DNA from 4 places in the Polaromonas sp. P4_F4 genome. Region 1 is predicted to be linked to each of the others. Evidence: predicted binding sites of a transcription regulator. Region 1 holds the regulator's gene; each other region holds the start of a gene.

What was found. The regulator sigma-54, encoded in region 1, starts transcription at its own class of promoters, with help from an activator protein. The targets are predictions, from matches to a motif close to TGGCANGNAANCTGCTTT.
Region 2: AC1DUR_RS13895 (TorF family putative porin) is a predicted target of sigma-54. The motif match lies at 1,925-1,942, and genes of this name have one in related genera.
Region 3: AC1DUR_RS08395 (circularly permuted type 2 ATP-grasp protein) is a predicted target of sigma-54. The motif match lies at 1,235-1,252, and genes of this name have one in related genera.
Region 4: pepA (flocculation-associated PEP-CTERM protein PepA) is a predicted target of sigma-54. The motif match lies at 1,751-1,768, and genes of this name have one in related genera.

What each region holds. Positions count from the first base shown of each region.
Region 1 covers NZ_JBFUJO010000008.1:43,385-46,589, reverse strand. The annotation lists gene lptA (lipopolysaccharide transport periplasmic protein LptA) at 1-37, shown strand, start outside; gene lptB (LPS export ABC transporter ATP-binding protein) at 52-888, shown strand; gene AC1DUR_RS10690 (RNA polymerase factor sigma-54) at 1,030-2,577, shown strand; gene AC1DUR_RS10685 (THUMP domain-containing class I SAM-dependent RNA methyltransferase) at 2,715-3,205, shown strand, end outside.
Region 2 covers NZ_JBFUJO010000012.1:12,717-15,921, reverse strand. The annotation lists gene AC1DUR_RS13905 (ammonium transporter) at 1-644, opposite strand, end outside; gene glnK (P-II family nitrogen regulator) at 680-1,018, opposite strand; gene AC1DUR_RS13895 (TorF family putative porin) at 1,078-1,875, opposite strand; gene AC1DUR_RS13890 (YifB family Mg chelatase-like AAA ATPase) at 2,082-3,205, shown strand, end outside.
Region 3 covers NZ_JBFUJO010000006.1:9,635-12,839, reverse strand. The annotation lists gene AC1DUR_RS08400 (DNA internalization-related competence protein ComEC/Rec2) at 1-1,137, shown strand, start outside; gene AC1DUR_RS08395 (circularly permuted type 2 ATP-grasp protein) at 1,300-2,796, shown strand; gene AC1DUR_RS08390 (alpha-E domain-containing protein) at 2,799-2,960, shown strand; gene AC1DUR_RS08385 (alpha-E domain-containing protein) at 2,980-3,205, shown strand, end outside.
Region 4 covers NZ_JBFUJO010000024.1:59,161-62,365, forward strand. The annotation lists gene AC1DUR_RS20970 (hypothetical protein) at 1-816, shown strand, start outside; gene pepA (flocculation-associated PEP-CTERM protein PepA) at 906-1,679, opposite strand; gene AC1DUR_RS20980 (PEP-CTERM sorting domain-containing protein) at 2,395-3,205, opposite strand, start outside.

The DNA.
Region 1 (3,205 bases):
GCTCCGTTTGCGTCCCGGCACCACGCTGGGGCCATGACGGAAACCCGAAAAATGGACAGAACGGACAATCAAGCCGCGGATGCGGTGACTGACACATCGTCGGTCAATACCCCGGCAGTCAACAGCCCGGCGGCCAGTACCGCACCGCCCAGCCGCTTGGTGGCCCAGGGGCTGCAGAAATCCTATGGCAGCCGCAAGGTGGTGCAGGATGTCTCGCTGTCCGTGCAAAAAGGCGAGGTGGTGGGCCTGCTGGGCCCCAATGGCGCGGGAAAAACCACGTCGTTCTACATGATCGTGGGGCTGGTGCGTGCCGACGCGGGTGAGATCTCCATTGACGGCCAGTCGGTCGAGCACATGCCGATTCACCTGCGCGCCCGCCTTGGGCTGAGTTACCTGCCGCAGGAAGCGTCGATTTTTCGCAAGCTCACCGTCGAAGAAAATGTGCGCGCCGTGCTGGAGCTGCAGCTGGACGCCAGCGGCAAGCCGCTGGGCCGCGCAGACCTTGAAAAGCGGCTCGATGCGCTGCTGCAGGACTTGCGGGTCGATCATCTGCGCGACTCGCCGGCGCCGGCGCTGTCAGGGGGCGAGCGCCGCCGCGTCGAGATTGCGCGTGCCCTGGCGACGCAGCCGCGGTTCATCCTGCTCGACGAGCCTTTTGCCGGCATTGACCCGATCGCCGTGATCGAAATCCAGCGCATCATCGGTTTCCTGAAGTCGCGCGGCATTGGCGTGCTGATCACCGACCACAATGTCCGCGAAACGCTGGGCATTTGCGACCATGCCTACATCATCAGTGACGGCCATGTGCTGGCGACCGGCACCCCTTCCGAGATTGTGAACAATGCCGATGTACGCCGCGTTTACCTCGGTGAACACTTCAGAATGTGATGGCTCCCCCCCGTTGTCGCTCACTGCGTGTAGCTCCCTCCCCCCTGCAGGGGGCGGCGCCTGCGCCCCGGCAAAGCCGGTTGCGCGGCCCCCGCTTGGTTAATACATCCCAACTCGCTTTGTCGTGCGCTTAGGGATGTCATGAAACAAGGCCTGTCCCTCCGCGTTTCGCAGCATTTGGCTCTCACGCCCCAGCTGCAGCAGTCGATTCGCCTGTTGCAGCTGTCCACCCTTGAGCTGAGTCAGGAAGTCGAGCAGATGCTCGATGAAAATCCGTTCCTGGAAGTGTCGGAAGAAGCCGCGCCACGCGAGGAATTTGGCCTGGAGAATGCCGACACGCCGGTCAGCCAGGACAGCCGGGAGTTTGAGTTTGCTGGTGATTCAGTAGCAGGAAGCCCTGATGAACCAAGGGTTGCAAGCCAAAACGATGTAGATACAGGGCCCGAGATCAGCTCCGAGGCCAAGCTGGAAGAAAGCTGGGAAGGCGACGGCACGGTGGAGTCGGCGCCGGACGACAGCGAATGGGGCGGCGACGCGCCGGCCCGCAAAAACAATGTGGACGACAGCGAGGCCGAGGCTTCCGACCTGGCCCGCAGCCATGAGTCGCTGCAGGACCATTTGCACCGCCAGTCGCTCGGCCTGCGCCTGTCGGAGGAAGACCAGGCGGCGCTGCATTTCCTGATCGAGTCGCTCAATGACGACGGCTACCTCGAAGACAGTCTCGCGTCACTGGCCGCCGGCCTGGCGGGCGACGACCTTGAGCAGGCGGAAGAGCTGGAACAGCACTTTGCCATGGCCCTGAAGCTGCTGCAGCACATGGAGCCCGCTGGCGTCGGCGCCCGCAACCTGGCCGAGTGTCTCGGCCTGCAGCTGCTCGACTGCAAGGACTGCGACGAGACCCGCGCAGCGATCGCCATGTGCAAGCAGCCCATGGAACTGCTGGCCAAGCGGGATATGAAGCGCCTGTCCTACCTGTGCGGGTTTCCGGAGAGCGTGATCAGGGGCGCCATCGCCGTGATCGGCCGGCTGGATCCCAAGCCCGGACGGCGGTTTGTCAACGTCGAGCGCAACCTCATCGTGCCCGACGTGATCGTCATCAAATCGGGCCGCGGCTTCAAGGTCTCCCTCAACAGCGAGGTCATGCCTCGTCTGCGCGTGCACGACATCTATGCCAATGCGCTGAAGCAGCACAAGGGCCAGAACGGGCAGGCCTTGCAGCAGCGCTTGCAGGAAGCGCGCTGGTTCATCAAAAACATCCAGCAGCGCTTTGACACCATCCTGCGCGTGAGCAGTGCGATTGTGGAGCGGCAAAAGAATTTCTTCACCCACGGCGAGCTGGCCATGCGTCCGCTGGTGCTGCGCGAAATTGCCGACGAACTGGGCCTGCACGAGTCCACCATCTCGCGTGTCACCACGGCCAAGTACATGAGCACGCCGTTCGGCACCTTCGAGCTCAAGTACTTTTTCGGCTCCGCGCTGGGCACCGAGACCGGCGGCAACGCGTCGAGCACGGCGGTGCGCGCCCTCATCAAGCAGTTTGTCTCGTCCGAGAGCCTGAAAAAGCCGCTCAGCGACAACCAGATTTCCGAAATGCTCAAGGAGCAGGGCATTGAATGCGCGCGCCGCACCGTGGCCAAGTACCGCGAGGCTTTGCGCATCGCGCCTGCCAACCTGCGAAAGTCGCTTTGAATGTAGCCCCCACGGTCGCCCACTGCGTGTGGCTCCCTGCCCCCCGGGGGGGCCGCTGCGCCTGCGGTCTGGCAAAGCCAGCCGCGGCCCCTGCTTGAAAAGAAGCCCGTCACCCAGCCAGCCGCAAACCTTCATTCATGAACCAACTTCAACTCTTTTTACCCTGCGCCGCCGGCGTCGAGGCCTTGCTGGCCAGCGAGGTCAAACGCATCACCGGCATCGAAGGCAAGGCCTGGCGCGCCGGCGTGCAGCTGCAGGGCTCCTGGCGCGACGCGCTGCAGCTCAACCTGCACAGCCGCCTGGCTCAGCGGGTGCTGATCGAGCTGCAGCACAACCAGTACCGCAGCGAGCAGGACCTCTACAACGCGGCAGCCAGCGTCGCATGGGAAATCTGGTTCACGCCGAAGCAGACCTTCAAGGTCGAGATCACTGCGCAGCACAGCCCGCTGACCAGCCTGAACTTTGCGGCACTCAAGGTCAAGGACGCCATTGCCGACCGCTTCCGCGCCAAGTACGAGGTGCGCCCCGATGTGGACACGCGCTGGCCCGACGTGCGCGTGTATGTGCACCTGACGACAGACACGGCGACCATCTACATCGACACCTCGGGCGAGCCGCTCTTCAAGCG
Region 2 (3,205 bases), on a different contig from region 1:
CAGATGGCCATGAACAGCAGCACGGCGGAGAACTTGATGCGTTCGGCAAAGGCGCCGACGATCAGGGTACAGGTGATGCCCGCGAAAGTCGCCTGGAAGGCGGCAAACACGATTTCAGGAATCACGACGCCCTTGCTGAAGGTGGCAGCGTTGGCGAAGGTGCCGGCCGCGTTGTCCCAGATCCCTTTCATGAACAGCCGGTCAAAGCCGCCAAAGAAAGCGTTGCCCTCGGTGAATGCCAGGCTGTAGCCGTAAATGAACCACAACACGACGATCATGGAAAAAGTCACCATGACCTGCATCAGGACCGATAGCATGTTCTTGCTGCGGACCAGGCCGCCGTAGAACAGGGCCAGACCCGGAACGGTCATCATGATCACCAGAAGGGTGGAGACCATCATCCAGGCCGTATCTCCCTTGTTGGGGACAGGAGCAGGTGCTGAGGCCGCTGCGGCAGCAGGCGCTGCGGCTGCCGCGGCGGGGGCTGCAGCGGCAGCGGGCGCCGCCGGAGCGGCTGCCTCGGCCGGCTTGGCTTCGGCGGCGGCCGACGCGGCAGGCGCTGCTGCCGGCGCCTGCGCCATCACGGCTGCGCCGATACCCAGCAAACTCAATCCCAATACAAGGGAAGCAAGAAGTTTTTTCATGTCAATGTTCTCTTTTTTCTAGGTTGAGCCGAGCTTTAGAGCGCTTCCTTGCCGGTTTCACCGGTGCGGATGCGCACAACCTGCTCGAGGTTATAGACAAAGACCTTGCCGTCGCCGATCTTGCCGGTGCGGGCAGCACCTTCAACCGCTTCAATCACGCGGTCCACCAGCTCGTCAGAGACTGCCGCCTCAATTTTGACCTTGGGCAGAAAGTCGACCACGTACTCTGCACCGCGGTACAGTTCCGTGTGGCCTTTCTGACGGCCGAAGCCCTTGACTTCCGTCACCGTGATGCCTTGCACGCCAATACCGGAGAGTGCTTCACGCACCTCGTCCAGCTTGAACGGTTTAATGATGGCCGTTACTAGTTTCATTTCAGGTTCCTCCAGGATGAATAGGGAAGCGGCCAGGCTGTGCGCCGCTTCTGCCGCCTTTACAGGGTTTTGGTCAGCGTCACAACCAGCGTGCCCTTGTTGATGGACTTGCCGCTGGTGTCAACTGACGCGGGATACAGATAGCTGTTTTTCTTGTTGCCACCGACCACAGCACCCGACAGGGAGAGACCGTCGCCCAGGTCGTAGGCGGCGCCAACGCTGTAGTCCATGTAATCAGGCAGGCCGGCGGAGTTCGCGGCGCTCTTCAGGTCGGTAAAGCCGAGGGAGGCCTTGAAGGTCACCTTGGGCATCACTTCCTGGGCGAACGCCAGGTTCAGGTAGCCGGTGCCACGGCCCTCACCCACCAGGTATTCCTTGCCGAGTCCAAAGTAGCCCTTGGAAACGGTGTGGGAGTACTTGGCGCTGACCGGCCCGTAAGCGGCCCCGAGGTAGACCTCGGTCGTGTTGGCGCCACTGGCACCCGGATAGAGGTAGGTCAGAGCGCCCACATCCATGTCGAGAGGGCCGGCCTTGAACTTGTAGCCACCATAGAGATCGACTTCAACATGGCTGTTGTCGCCGGAAGGCAGGTACTTGGTCCAGTTGATGGTGGAGTTCCAGTTACCCACATAGAAACCGTTGCTGAACGCATAATCGACGCCGCCCTGCAGGGCCGGCTTGAAACTTCGTGTCTTGGAGTAATCCTGGTCCTGGCCACGGAACTTGTAATTGCTGGTCAGGGAGATGTTGAATGACAGCGGGGATGGCTCTGCGGCAGGGGCTGGCGTCTGGGCAAAGACTGCGCTGGACATAACCAGAGATGCGGCAAGTGCGACCTGGACGGGGATAAGTTTCATGAGAAGCTCCGAAGGTTGTTGAAGTTGGTTGAAGTTGCCCGAATTGTTCGTAGCACGTTACGTGCCAAACCCCCGCTCCTTCTGTGGGTACACGTCTACCTTTTCGCGCACTGTCGCGTTACATCTAAACCAAGAAAAACGAATATTGCACCAAGTTGGCTCAAATATGCGCACAACTTTGATGCATTTAAGAGGGAGTTACAAAAATGAGCTTGTCTTTAGTGCATAGCCGGGCCCTGCTGGGTCTGGAGGCACGGCCGGTGTGCGTCGAAGTGCATCTGGCGAACGGCTTGCCCAGCTTCACCCTGGTGGGCCTGGCTGAAACCGAGGTGAAGGAAGCACGCGAGCGGGTGCGCTCCGCCATTCAGAACACCGGGCTGGAGTTTCCGGCCAACAAGAGGATCACGGTGAATCTGGCACCTGCGGATTTGCCCAAGGACTCCGGCCGCTTTGATTTGCCGATTGCCCTGGGCATTCTGGCAGCCAGCGGCCAGCTGGACGCCCGCAAGCTGGCGGGCTATGAGTTCGCGGGGGAGTTGTCTTTGGGCGGTGACCTGCGCCCTGTAAGAGGCGCCTTGGCCATGAGCCTGGCACTGGCGCACCTCGCAAAAAACGATGGCGCCATGACTCCTGACAAACCCGGCATGCCGGCCAGGCAACCCAAATTGGTGCTGCCGGAAGGCAGCGCCCAGGAGGCAGCGCTGGTTCCCGACGCCGAAATCTACCGTGCGCACCATTTGCTGGACGTGGTCAGGCAATTCCTGCCCGGTGACACGCCACCCGAGGTGCTGGACGGCTGGACCCGGATCGCGCCCATTCCTCGCCGGGAGCAGGCAGATTACCCGGATCTCGCCGACGTCAAGGGCCAGGCGGCGGCCCGGCGGGCGCTGGAAATTGCCGCGGCCGGCGGACACAGCATCTTGATGATGGGCGCGCCCGGCTCCGGCAAATCCATGCTGGCACAACGTTTTGCCGGCCTGCTGCCCGTCATGACCACCGAGGAGGCGCTGGAAAGCGCCGCGGTCGCCTCGCTGGGCGGTCGCTTCGCGCTGGAAAACTGGGCCCTCCGGCCGACCTGCGCGCCCCACCATACGGCCAGCGCCGTGGCACTGGTGGGCGGCGGCTCGCCGCCCCGCCCGGGCGAGATCTCGCTGGCCCATCGGGGCGTTCTGTTTCTCGATGAGTTGCCTGAATTCCCGCGCGCCGCACTGGAAGCACTGCGTGAGCCGCTGGAATCCGGCACCATCACGATTTCCCGGGCAGCACAGCGCGCCGAGTTTCCAGCGCGCTTTCAGCTGGTCGCCGCCATGAACCCCTGCCCCTGCGGCTA
Region 3 (3,205 bases), on a different contig from region 1:
CTGTTCAACCAGGTGTCACTGGTGGGCCTGCTGGCCAACGCGGTGGCTATTCCCTGGGTGACGCTGGTCGTGACGCCGCTGGCCATGCTGGGCGTGCTGTGGGCACCCCTGTGGGATGCGGCGGCGTGGGCGGTGGGCCTGCTGACGGTGTTTTTGCAATGGCTGGCCGGCTGGTCGCTGGCATCCGTCAGCGTGGCTGCCGCGCCGCTATGGTGCGCCGCCTTCGGCGTACTAGGGGGCATTTTGCTGGCACTGCGTCTGCCGTGGCACTGGCGCGTGCTGGGCATTCCCCTGATGCTGCCAGTCCTGTTATGGCAACCGGCGCGGGTTGCACCGGGACAGTTTGAATTGCTGGCGGCGGACATCGGACAGGGCAATGCGGTGCTGGTGCGCACGGCCACCCATTCCCTGCTGTATGACACCGGCCCGCGTTTTTCGCGTGAGAGCGATGCCGGGCACCGCGTGCTGGTTCCGCTGCTGCGGGCCCTCGGCGAGCGGCTGGACATGCTGATGCTCAGCCACCGCGACATCGACCACATTGGCGGTGCACCGGCCGTGCTGGCCATGCAGCCGCAGGCGAACCTGCTCAGCTCCATTGAAGACAGCCATGAGTTGCAGGCGCTGCGCAAATCGGCCCGCTGTACGGCGGGCCAGCGCTGGGTCTGGGACGCGGTGACTTTCGAGGTGCTGCACCCGGTGGCCGCCGACTACGAGGCGGCAAACAAATCCAATGCCATGAGCTGCGTGTTGCGCGTGTCCAATGGCGCGCAGACCGCCTTGCTGGCGGGCGATATCGAGTCCGCCCAGGAGTTCAGGCTGGCCGGCAGCGCCAGCCCGCTCAACCCCGCCAGCCTGAAGGCCGACTTTTTGCTGGTACCGCATCATGGCAGCAAGACATCGTCGAGCGCCCCCTTCCTCGACGCTGTCCAGCCCCGGCTTGCGGTGGCGCAGGCGGGTTACCGCAACCGCTTTGGCCATCCGGTGGAGTCGGTGGTGGCGCGCTACAGCGAGCGCGGCATCAGGTTGCTCAGGTCGCCGCAGTGCGGCGCCGCCACCTGGCAGAGCCTGAAACCGGCGGACATCGCGTGCCAGCGGCAAGAAGGCCGGCACTACTGGCATCATGTGCCTGAGCCATAAAGAAAAAGAGGAAGGAAAAAAGGAGGAGAAAAGGAGAGGAAAGAAGTGGAAAGAAGAGAAAAAAGAAAAGTGCGATGTGGCACCTGATTCACCAATCTGGCGCATAACTTGCTAAGCTAGTCATCACTACGCCATGCGTAAACCTTGCTGGAGACCAAGCCAATGAGCCGACCCATGTTTGACGAGATGAACACAACGGAGTCCAGCGTCCGTGATCATTACCAGGGCTACCAGCGTTGGCTGGCCAAACAGCCCCCCGAAGTGATGGAGGCGCGCCGCGCCGAAGCCGAGATGATTTTTCGCCGCGTCGGCATCACCTTTGCCGTGTATGGCGCCAAGGACGAGGACGGCGCGGGTACCGAGCGGTTGATTCCGTTTGACCTGATTCCCCGGATCATTCCGGCCCACGAATGGGCCAGCATGGAAAAGGGGCTGGTGCAGCGCGTCACGGCGCTGAACCGCTTCATCCACGACGTCTATCACGGCCAGGAAATCATCAAGGCCGGCGTGATTCCGTCCGAGCAGATTTTCCAGAATGCCCAGTTTCGCCCCGAGATGATGGGTGTCGATGTGCCCGGCAACATTTACTCCCACATCAGCGGCATCGACATCGTGCGCGCACCCAATGCGCAAGGCGAAGGCGAGTACTACGTGCTCGAGGACAACCTGCGGGTTCCCAGCGGTGTGAGCTACATGCTGGAAGACCGCAAGATGATGATGCGGCTTTTCCCCGAACTCTTCAGCGAGAACCGCGTGGCGCCGGTGGCCCACTACCCCGATCTCTTGCTGGAGACGCTCCGGGCGATGGCTCCGCCCGCCACGGCCGAGCCGACGGTCGTGGTGCTCACGCCCGGCATGTACAACTCGGCCTATTTTGAACACGCCTTTCTGGCGCAGCAAATGGGCGTGGAACTGGTCGAAGGCCAGGACCTGTTTGTCAGGGACAACTTTGTCTACATGCGCACCACGCGCGGACCCCGGCGGGTGGACGTGATCTACCGCCGCGTCGATGACGATTTCCTGGACCCGCTGGCTTTTCGCCCCAACTCCACGCTGGGCTGCGCGGGGCTGCTCAATGTCTACCGCAGCGGCAATGTGTCGCTGTGCAACGCCATCGGCACCGGCGTGGCAGACGACAAGTCGATCTATCCGTATGTGCCGAAAATGATCGAGTTCTACCTGGGCGAAAAGCCCATCCTCAAGAACGTGCCGACCTATATGTGCCGCAATGCCGAAGACCTGCAGTACACCCTGGCCAACCTCAAGGACCTGGTCGTCAAGGAAGTTCATGGCGCGGGAGGCTACGGCATGCTGGTGGGGCCGGCCGCCACCCAGGCCGAAATCGAGGACTTCCGCCAGGCGCTGCTGGCCAATCCCTCGGGCTATATTGCCCAGCCGACGCTGAGCCTGTCGACCTGTCCCACTTATGTGGAAAGCGGCGTGGCGCCGCGACACATTGACCTGCGGCCCTTTGTGCTGAGCGGCAAGGAGGTGCAGATGGTGCCAGGCGGCCTCACCCGTGTGGCGCTGAAAGACGGCTCGCTGGTGGTGAACTCCTCGCAGGGAGGCGGCACGAAGGACACCTGGATATTGCAGGAAGGCCATGGCATGCCCATGCAGACGCAATCACAGTCACAGTCACAGATTGGAGGGACCTGATCATGCTATCGAGAACTGCAGATCACCTTTTCTGGATGTCGCGCTACACCGAGCGCGCCGGCGACATGCCGCAGGCATTCGCGGGGATGACTCATCAATTGCGCGAAGCGCTTGTGACGGCATCCCCAAAACACGCCAAGCGCGCCAGCGCTTTCGGTGTTTGAGGTTTAGGGAGGAGAAAAAATGTTATCTCGCACTGCTGATCACCTTTTCTGGATGTCGCGCTACACAGAGCGCGCCGAAAACACCGCGCGCATGCTTGACGTGAACTACCAGACCTCGCTGTTGCCCCAGTCCGCGGCTGTGGCGCAAGGCGGCTGGCAGAGCCTGCTGAGCATCAGCGAACTCAAGCCGGCCTATGCCGCCAGGTACGGCGACGGCATCAATCCGCGCGAAGTGATGGACTTCA
Region 4 (3,205 bases), on a different contig from region 1:
GGCAGCTTGCGCGTCCTGACAAGCGCCGATCCCCTTGCGCTTCGGCAGAATCGTCTTGGCAGCGTCATGCTGCGTGCGCAACGGCTTTGGAGCGACGGCTCATTGTCGTATGCGTATTCGCCGAAATTGGCCGATCGCCCGAATCCGGATGGCTGGAGCCTTGACCTCGGATCAACCAACAATCGGGACCGCTCCCTGATTGCGCTCGGCACCCAATTTTCGCAGCGCGTCAGCAGCCAGGTGCTGCTGTACAAGGAGAGCGGCCTGTCGCCCGCGCTGGGCGCCAATTTGACGGCGTTGATGTCGGACGCGGCGGTAGCTCATCTCGAGTGGTCACGAAGCCGTGAGCCCGATTTGCTGAGCCGAGCCCTGGCTTTGCCGGCAAATAAAGCCACGCGCAATCGCTTTGTCGGTGGCGTCACGTATACCACCCCTGGCAAGTTGTCCGTCACGGCCGAATACCAATACAACGGCTTCGCGATGGGGCAGCCGGCTTGGGCCGCCCTTGGCACTGCGCCCGCTACCCAGGTGGCGTACCTGCGGGAAGCCCTGCGGCTTCTGGAACTGGCGCCCCGCCGGGCCTACCTGATCTACGCCACACAAAAAAGCCTCTGGCTCAAGGATCTGGATCTGACCGCTTATCTTCGGTTTAATCCCGGCGACCACAGCCGGCTCGCCTGGCTTGAGTTGCGCCACCACTGGCCAAGCTTCGACCTGAGCTTTCAGCTTCAGCAGAACATGGGTCGTGCCAGCAGCGAGTTTGGGATATTGCCCGATCGCCGCATTATGCAAGTCCTGGGAACCTACTACTTCTAGGCTCTAAGAGGCGTCCAAGCGCAGGATCCCATAACAAAAAAGCGCGCCGCAATGGCGCGCTTTTTTGGGGGGAATCTTAACTTGGCGCTTTACTTGTTGCGCCTGCGACGCATCAGCGCCAAGCCTGACAGCGCCAGGCCAAGCAGCGCCAATGTGCCGGGCTCAGGCACTTGGTTAACAAAGAGGTTGCCTGAGCCGTCGGCCGTTGCCGTAAAACTTCCAAACGAAACCCCGTTGAGTGTCGTTGTGACGCCAGTGGTCTCCATATTCACGAGGAAAGGTGACGGACTAGAAAAATAGGTACTACCGAAGGCCGTCGGTGTGAAGAGCAGATTCACGTCGAAGTCGCCATTGGCCAGCCCGGCGAAGATAACGGCTTCGCTGAGAGCATTTATCACCCCTGTACCCAGCGCAATGTCACCGGTGCCGTTTTGATCGGTGTCAATGAAAAGGTTCAATGTAAATGTGTCGAATATGGCCTTGATACCCGCTCCGAAAGTGCCAGCAAAGCCAGAGGCGGTGAAGTCCCCGACTATGCCATAGCCCAGAGGGGCCAAGAGTAAAGACGCGTTCAGAAATGCCGGCTGAGTGACAATGCCGTCCTTGAAGCTGGAGACTGCGATTGAACCGGTCTCCGTGAACGGGTCATCAAAATCCAGTGTTGCACCGACCAGACTCTGATTGATTGTTGCGTTGTAGGAGTAATCAATCGAATCGGCGGTGATGGTGGGAGCCGCGGCCGGCACGCCAACCACAACTGTCTCAGTAACCTGGAAGTCAATACCGGTTCCCACAGCAGCCGCCGGACCGCTGGCGATCAATGCCGCAAGGGCGAACGCAATTGACAGTTTGCTTTTCAACATAAGTCCTCCGTAGCAGATGATTTGAAAATGCAGACTGACGAAATTCGACGGCCCCGCATTTGCGTTGGATGCATGCAAAGCCCGTGCCAGAGAAAATTACCTAGTATTGACAAGTACTTAGCGATTTCTTCTCGGCCGATGCTGTCATCATGTAAAAATATCCGACATTAACTGGCGTCGCAATGACTACCAGAATGAGCATGCAGGCGCCTGCATGGCGTCGGCGCCGGGTGCCAAAGCAGGCATAGCCAGCGCAAGCTGCGAGGAACTTTTCATTGAGATATGTCTTGCCGCGGCGCCGCAGACCGACGCAAGCAACCTGAGTCGTCGAGCAGTTTCCTCCACGTGGCAGGTGCAGGTGCCGACGCCGACGGCCTGTTCCGGGAAGCGGTCCTTGCTGTAACGGTCGCGCCTAAGCGCATACCTGCGGTGCAACAGAGCCACCTCGGCACTTGGCCGCCCTTGACCCGCCTGACGGCTTGCAACTTGAATTCCAGTGTGCACTTGGCCGGTCGTTTCGTTTCGCTCATTTCATTGTCCTGACGCTGATTTTTAACTATCAGAACTATCAGCTAAGAACTTTTTAAGGGACAAGGTCAAATATCTGGCAAGGCTCAGCGGCGGGTCGCCGCTTTGGAAAAGCGTGCAATGGCGCCCCATGAAAAAAGGCCCCGTCAGGGGCCTTCTTGCTTGAGCGTTGTCGTACCAACTGGGGTCAGCCTTGGCGCCGCCGCGTCGTAGCGGCCAGTCCCAGCAGGCCGAGCGCCAGCAGGCCGAGAATTCCTGGTTCCGGGACTTGCGTGACGGTGGTCGACGTGCCAATGAACAGTTGTTCATAGCCATTATTTAGATCTCGGCCAACGCAATCACCTGTACCCGCTGTCCCACCGCTGGTACCGATGGTATCCGGGTCACAACCCATTTGAAGTTCGATATGAATATCAGTGTAGCCAGCAAACCCTCCCAGGAGCCAGGCTGCAAGGAAGTCGTTCAGTGTAGGTACGTCGATTGCATAGGCTGCCTGGTTGGCACCCAGGTTGTTGTTGATGGGCCCGGTGACAGCACCCGGATTGCTGCAGGAAATAGGCACGCTGGCAGCGTCCAGGCAGATCGCACCGCCGGACAGGACATAATCCGTGCCAACAGGATCAACATTTGATCCCGCCAAAGGATCCGGAAGGCTCGCCGCAGTTGCGTCTATGCCGCCGGAGTTGAAGGTGGGCGCAGGGGTACCGCCGAATACACCGCCCCCGCCTTCCGTAAACAAGGCGTAATCATTACTCAAATTGCTGAAGGTGAGATACAAAGTGTCCATACCCGCGCCCGTCAAACTGATTTGCGCCCAGACCGCGAGGTTTTGGTCAGTCGAAGTACCACTGTTGGTTTGGTTGTTGTTGAAGAAAAACAGCGGACTTTCGCCATTGAGGAAAGTGGTAAAGGCAGTAAGTGTGCTGTTCCAAATATCCGAAAAGTAGTTGCTGCCGCTTACCCCGGAAGGCGTCGATAAGGCATTGTCCATCCCGGCG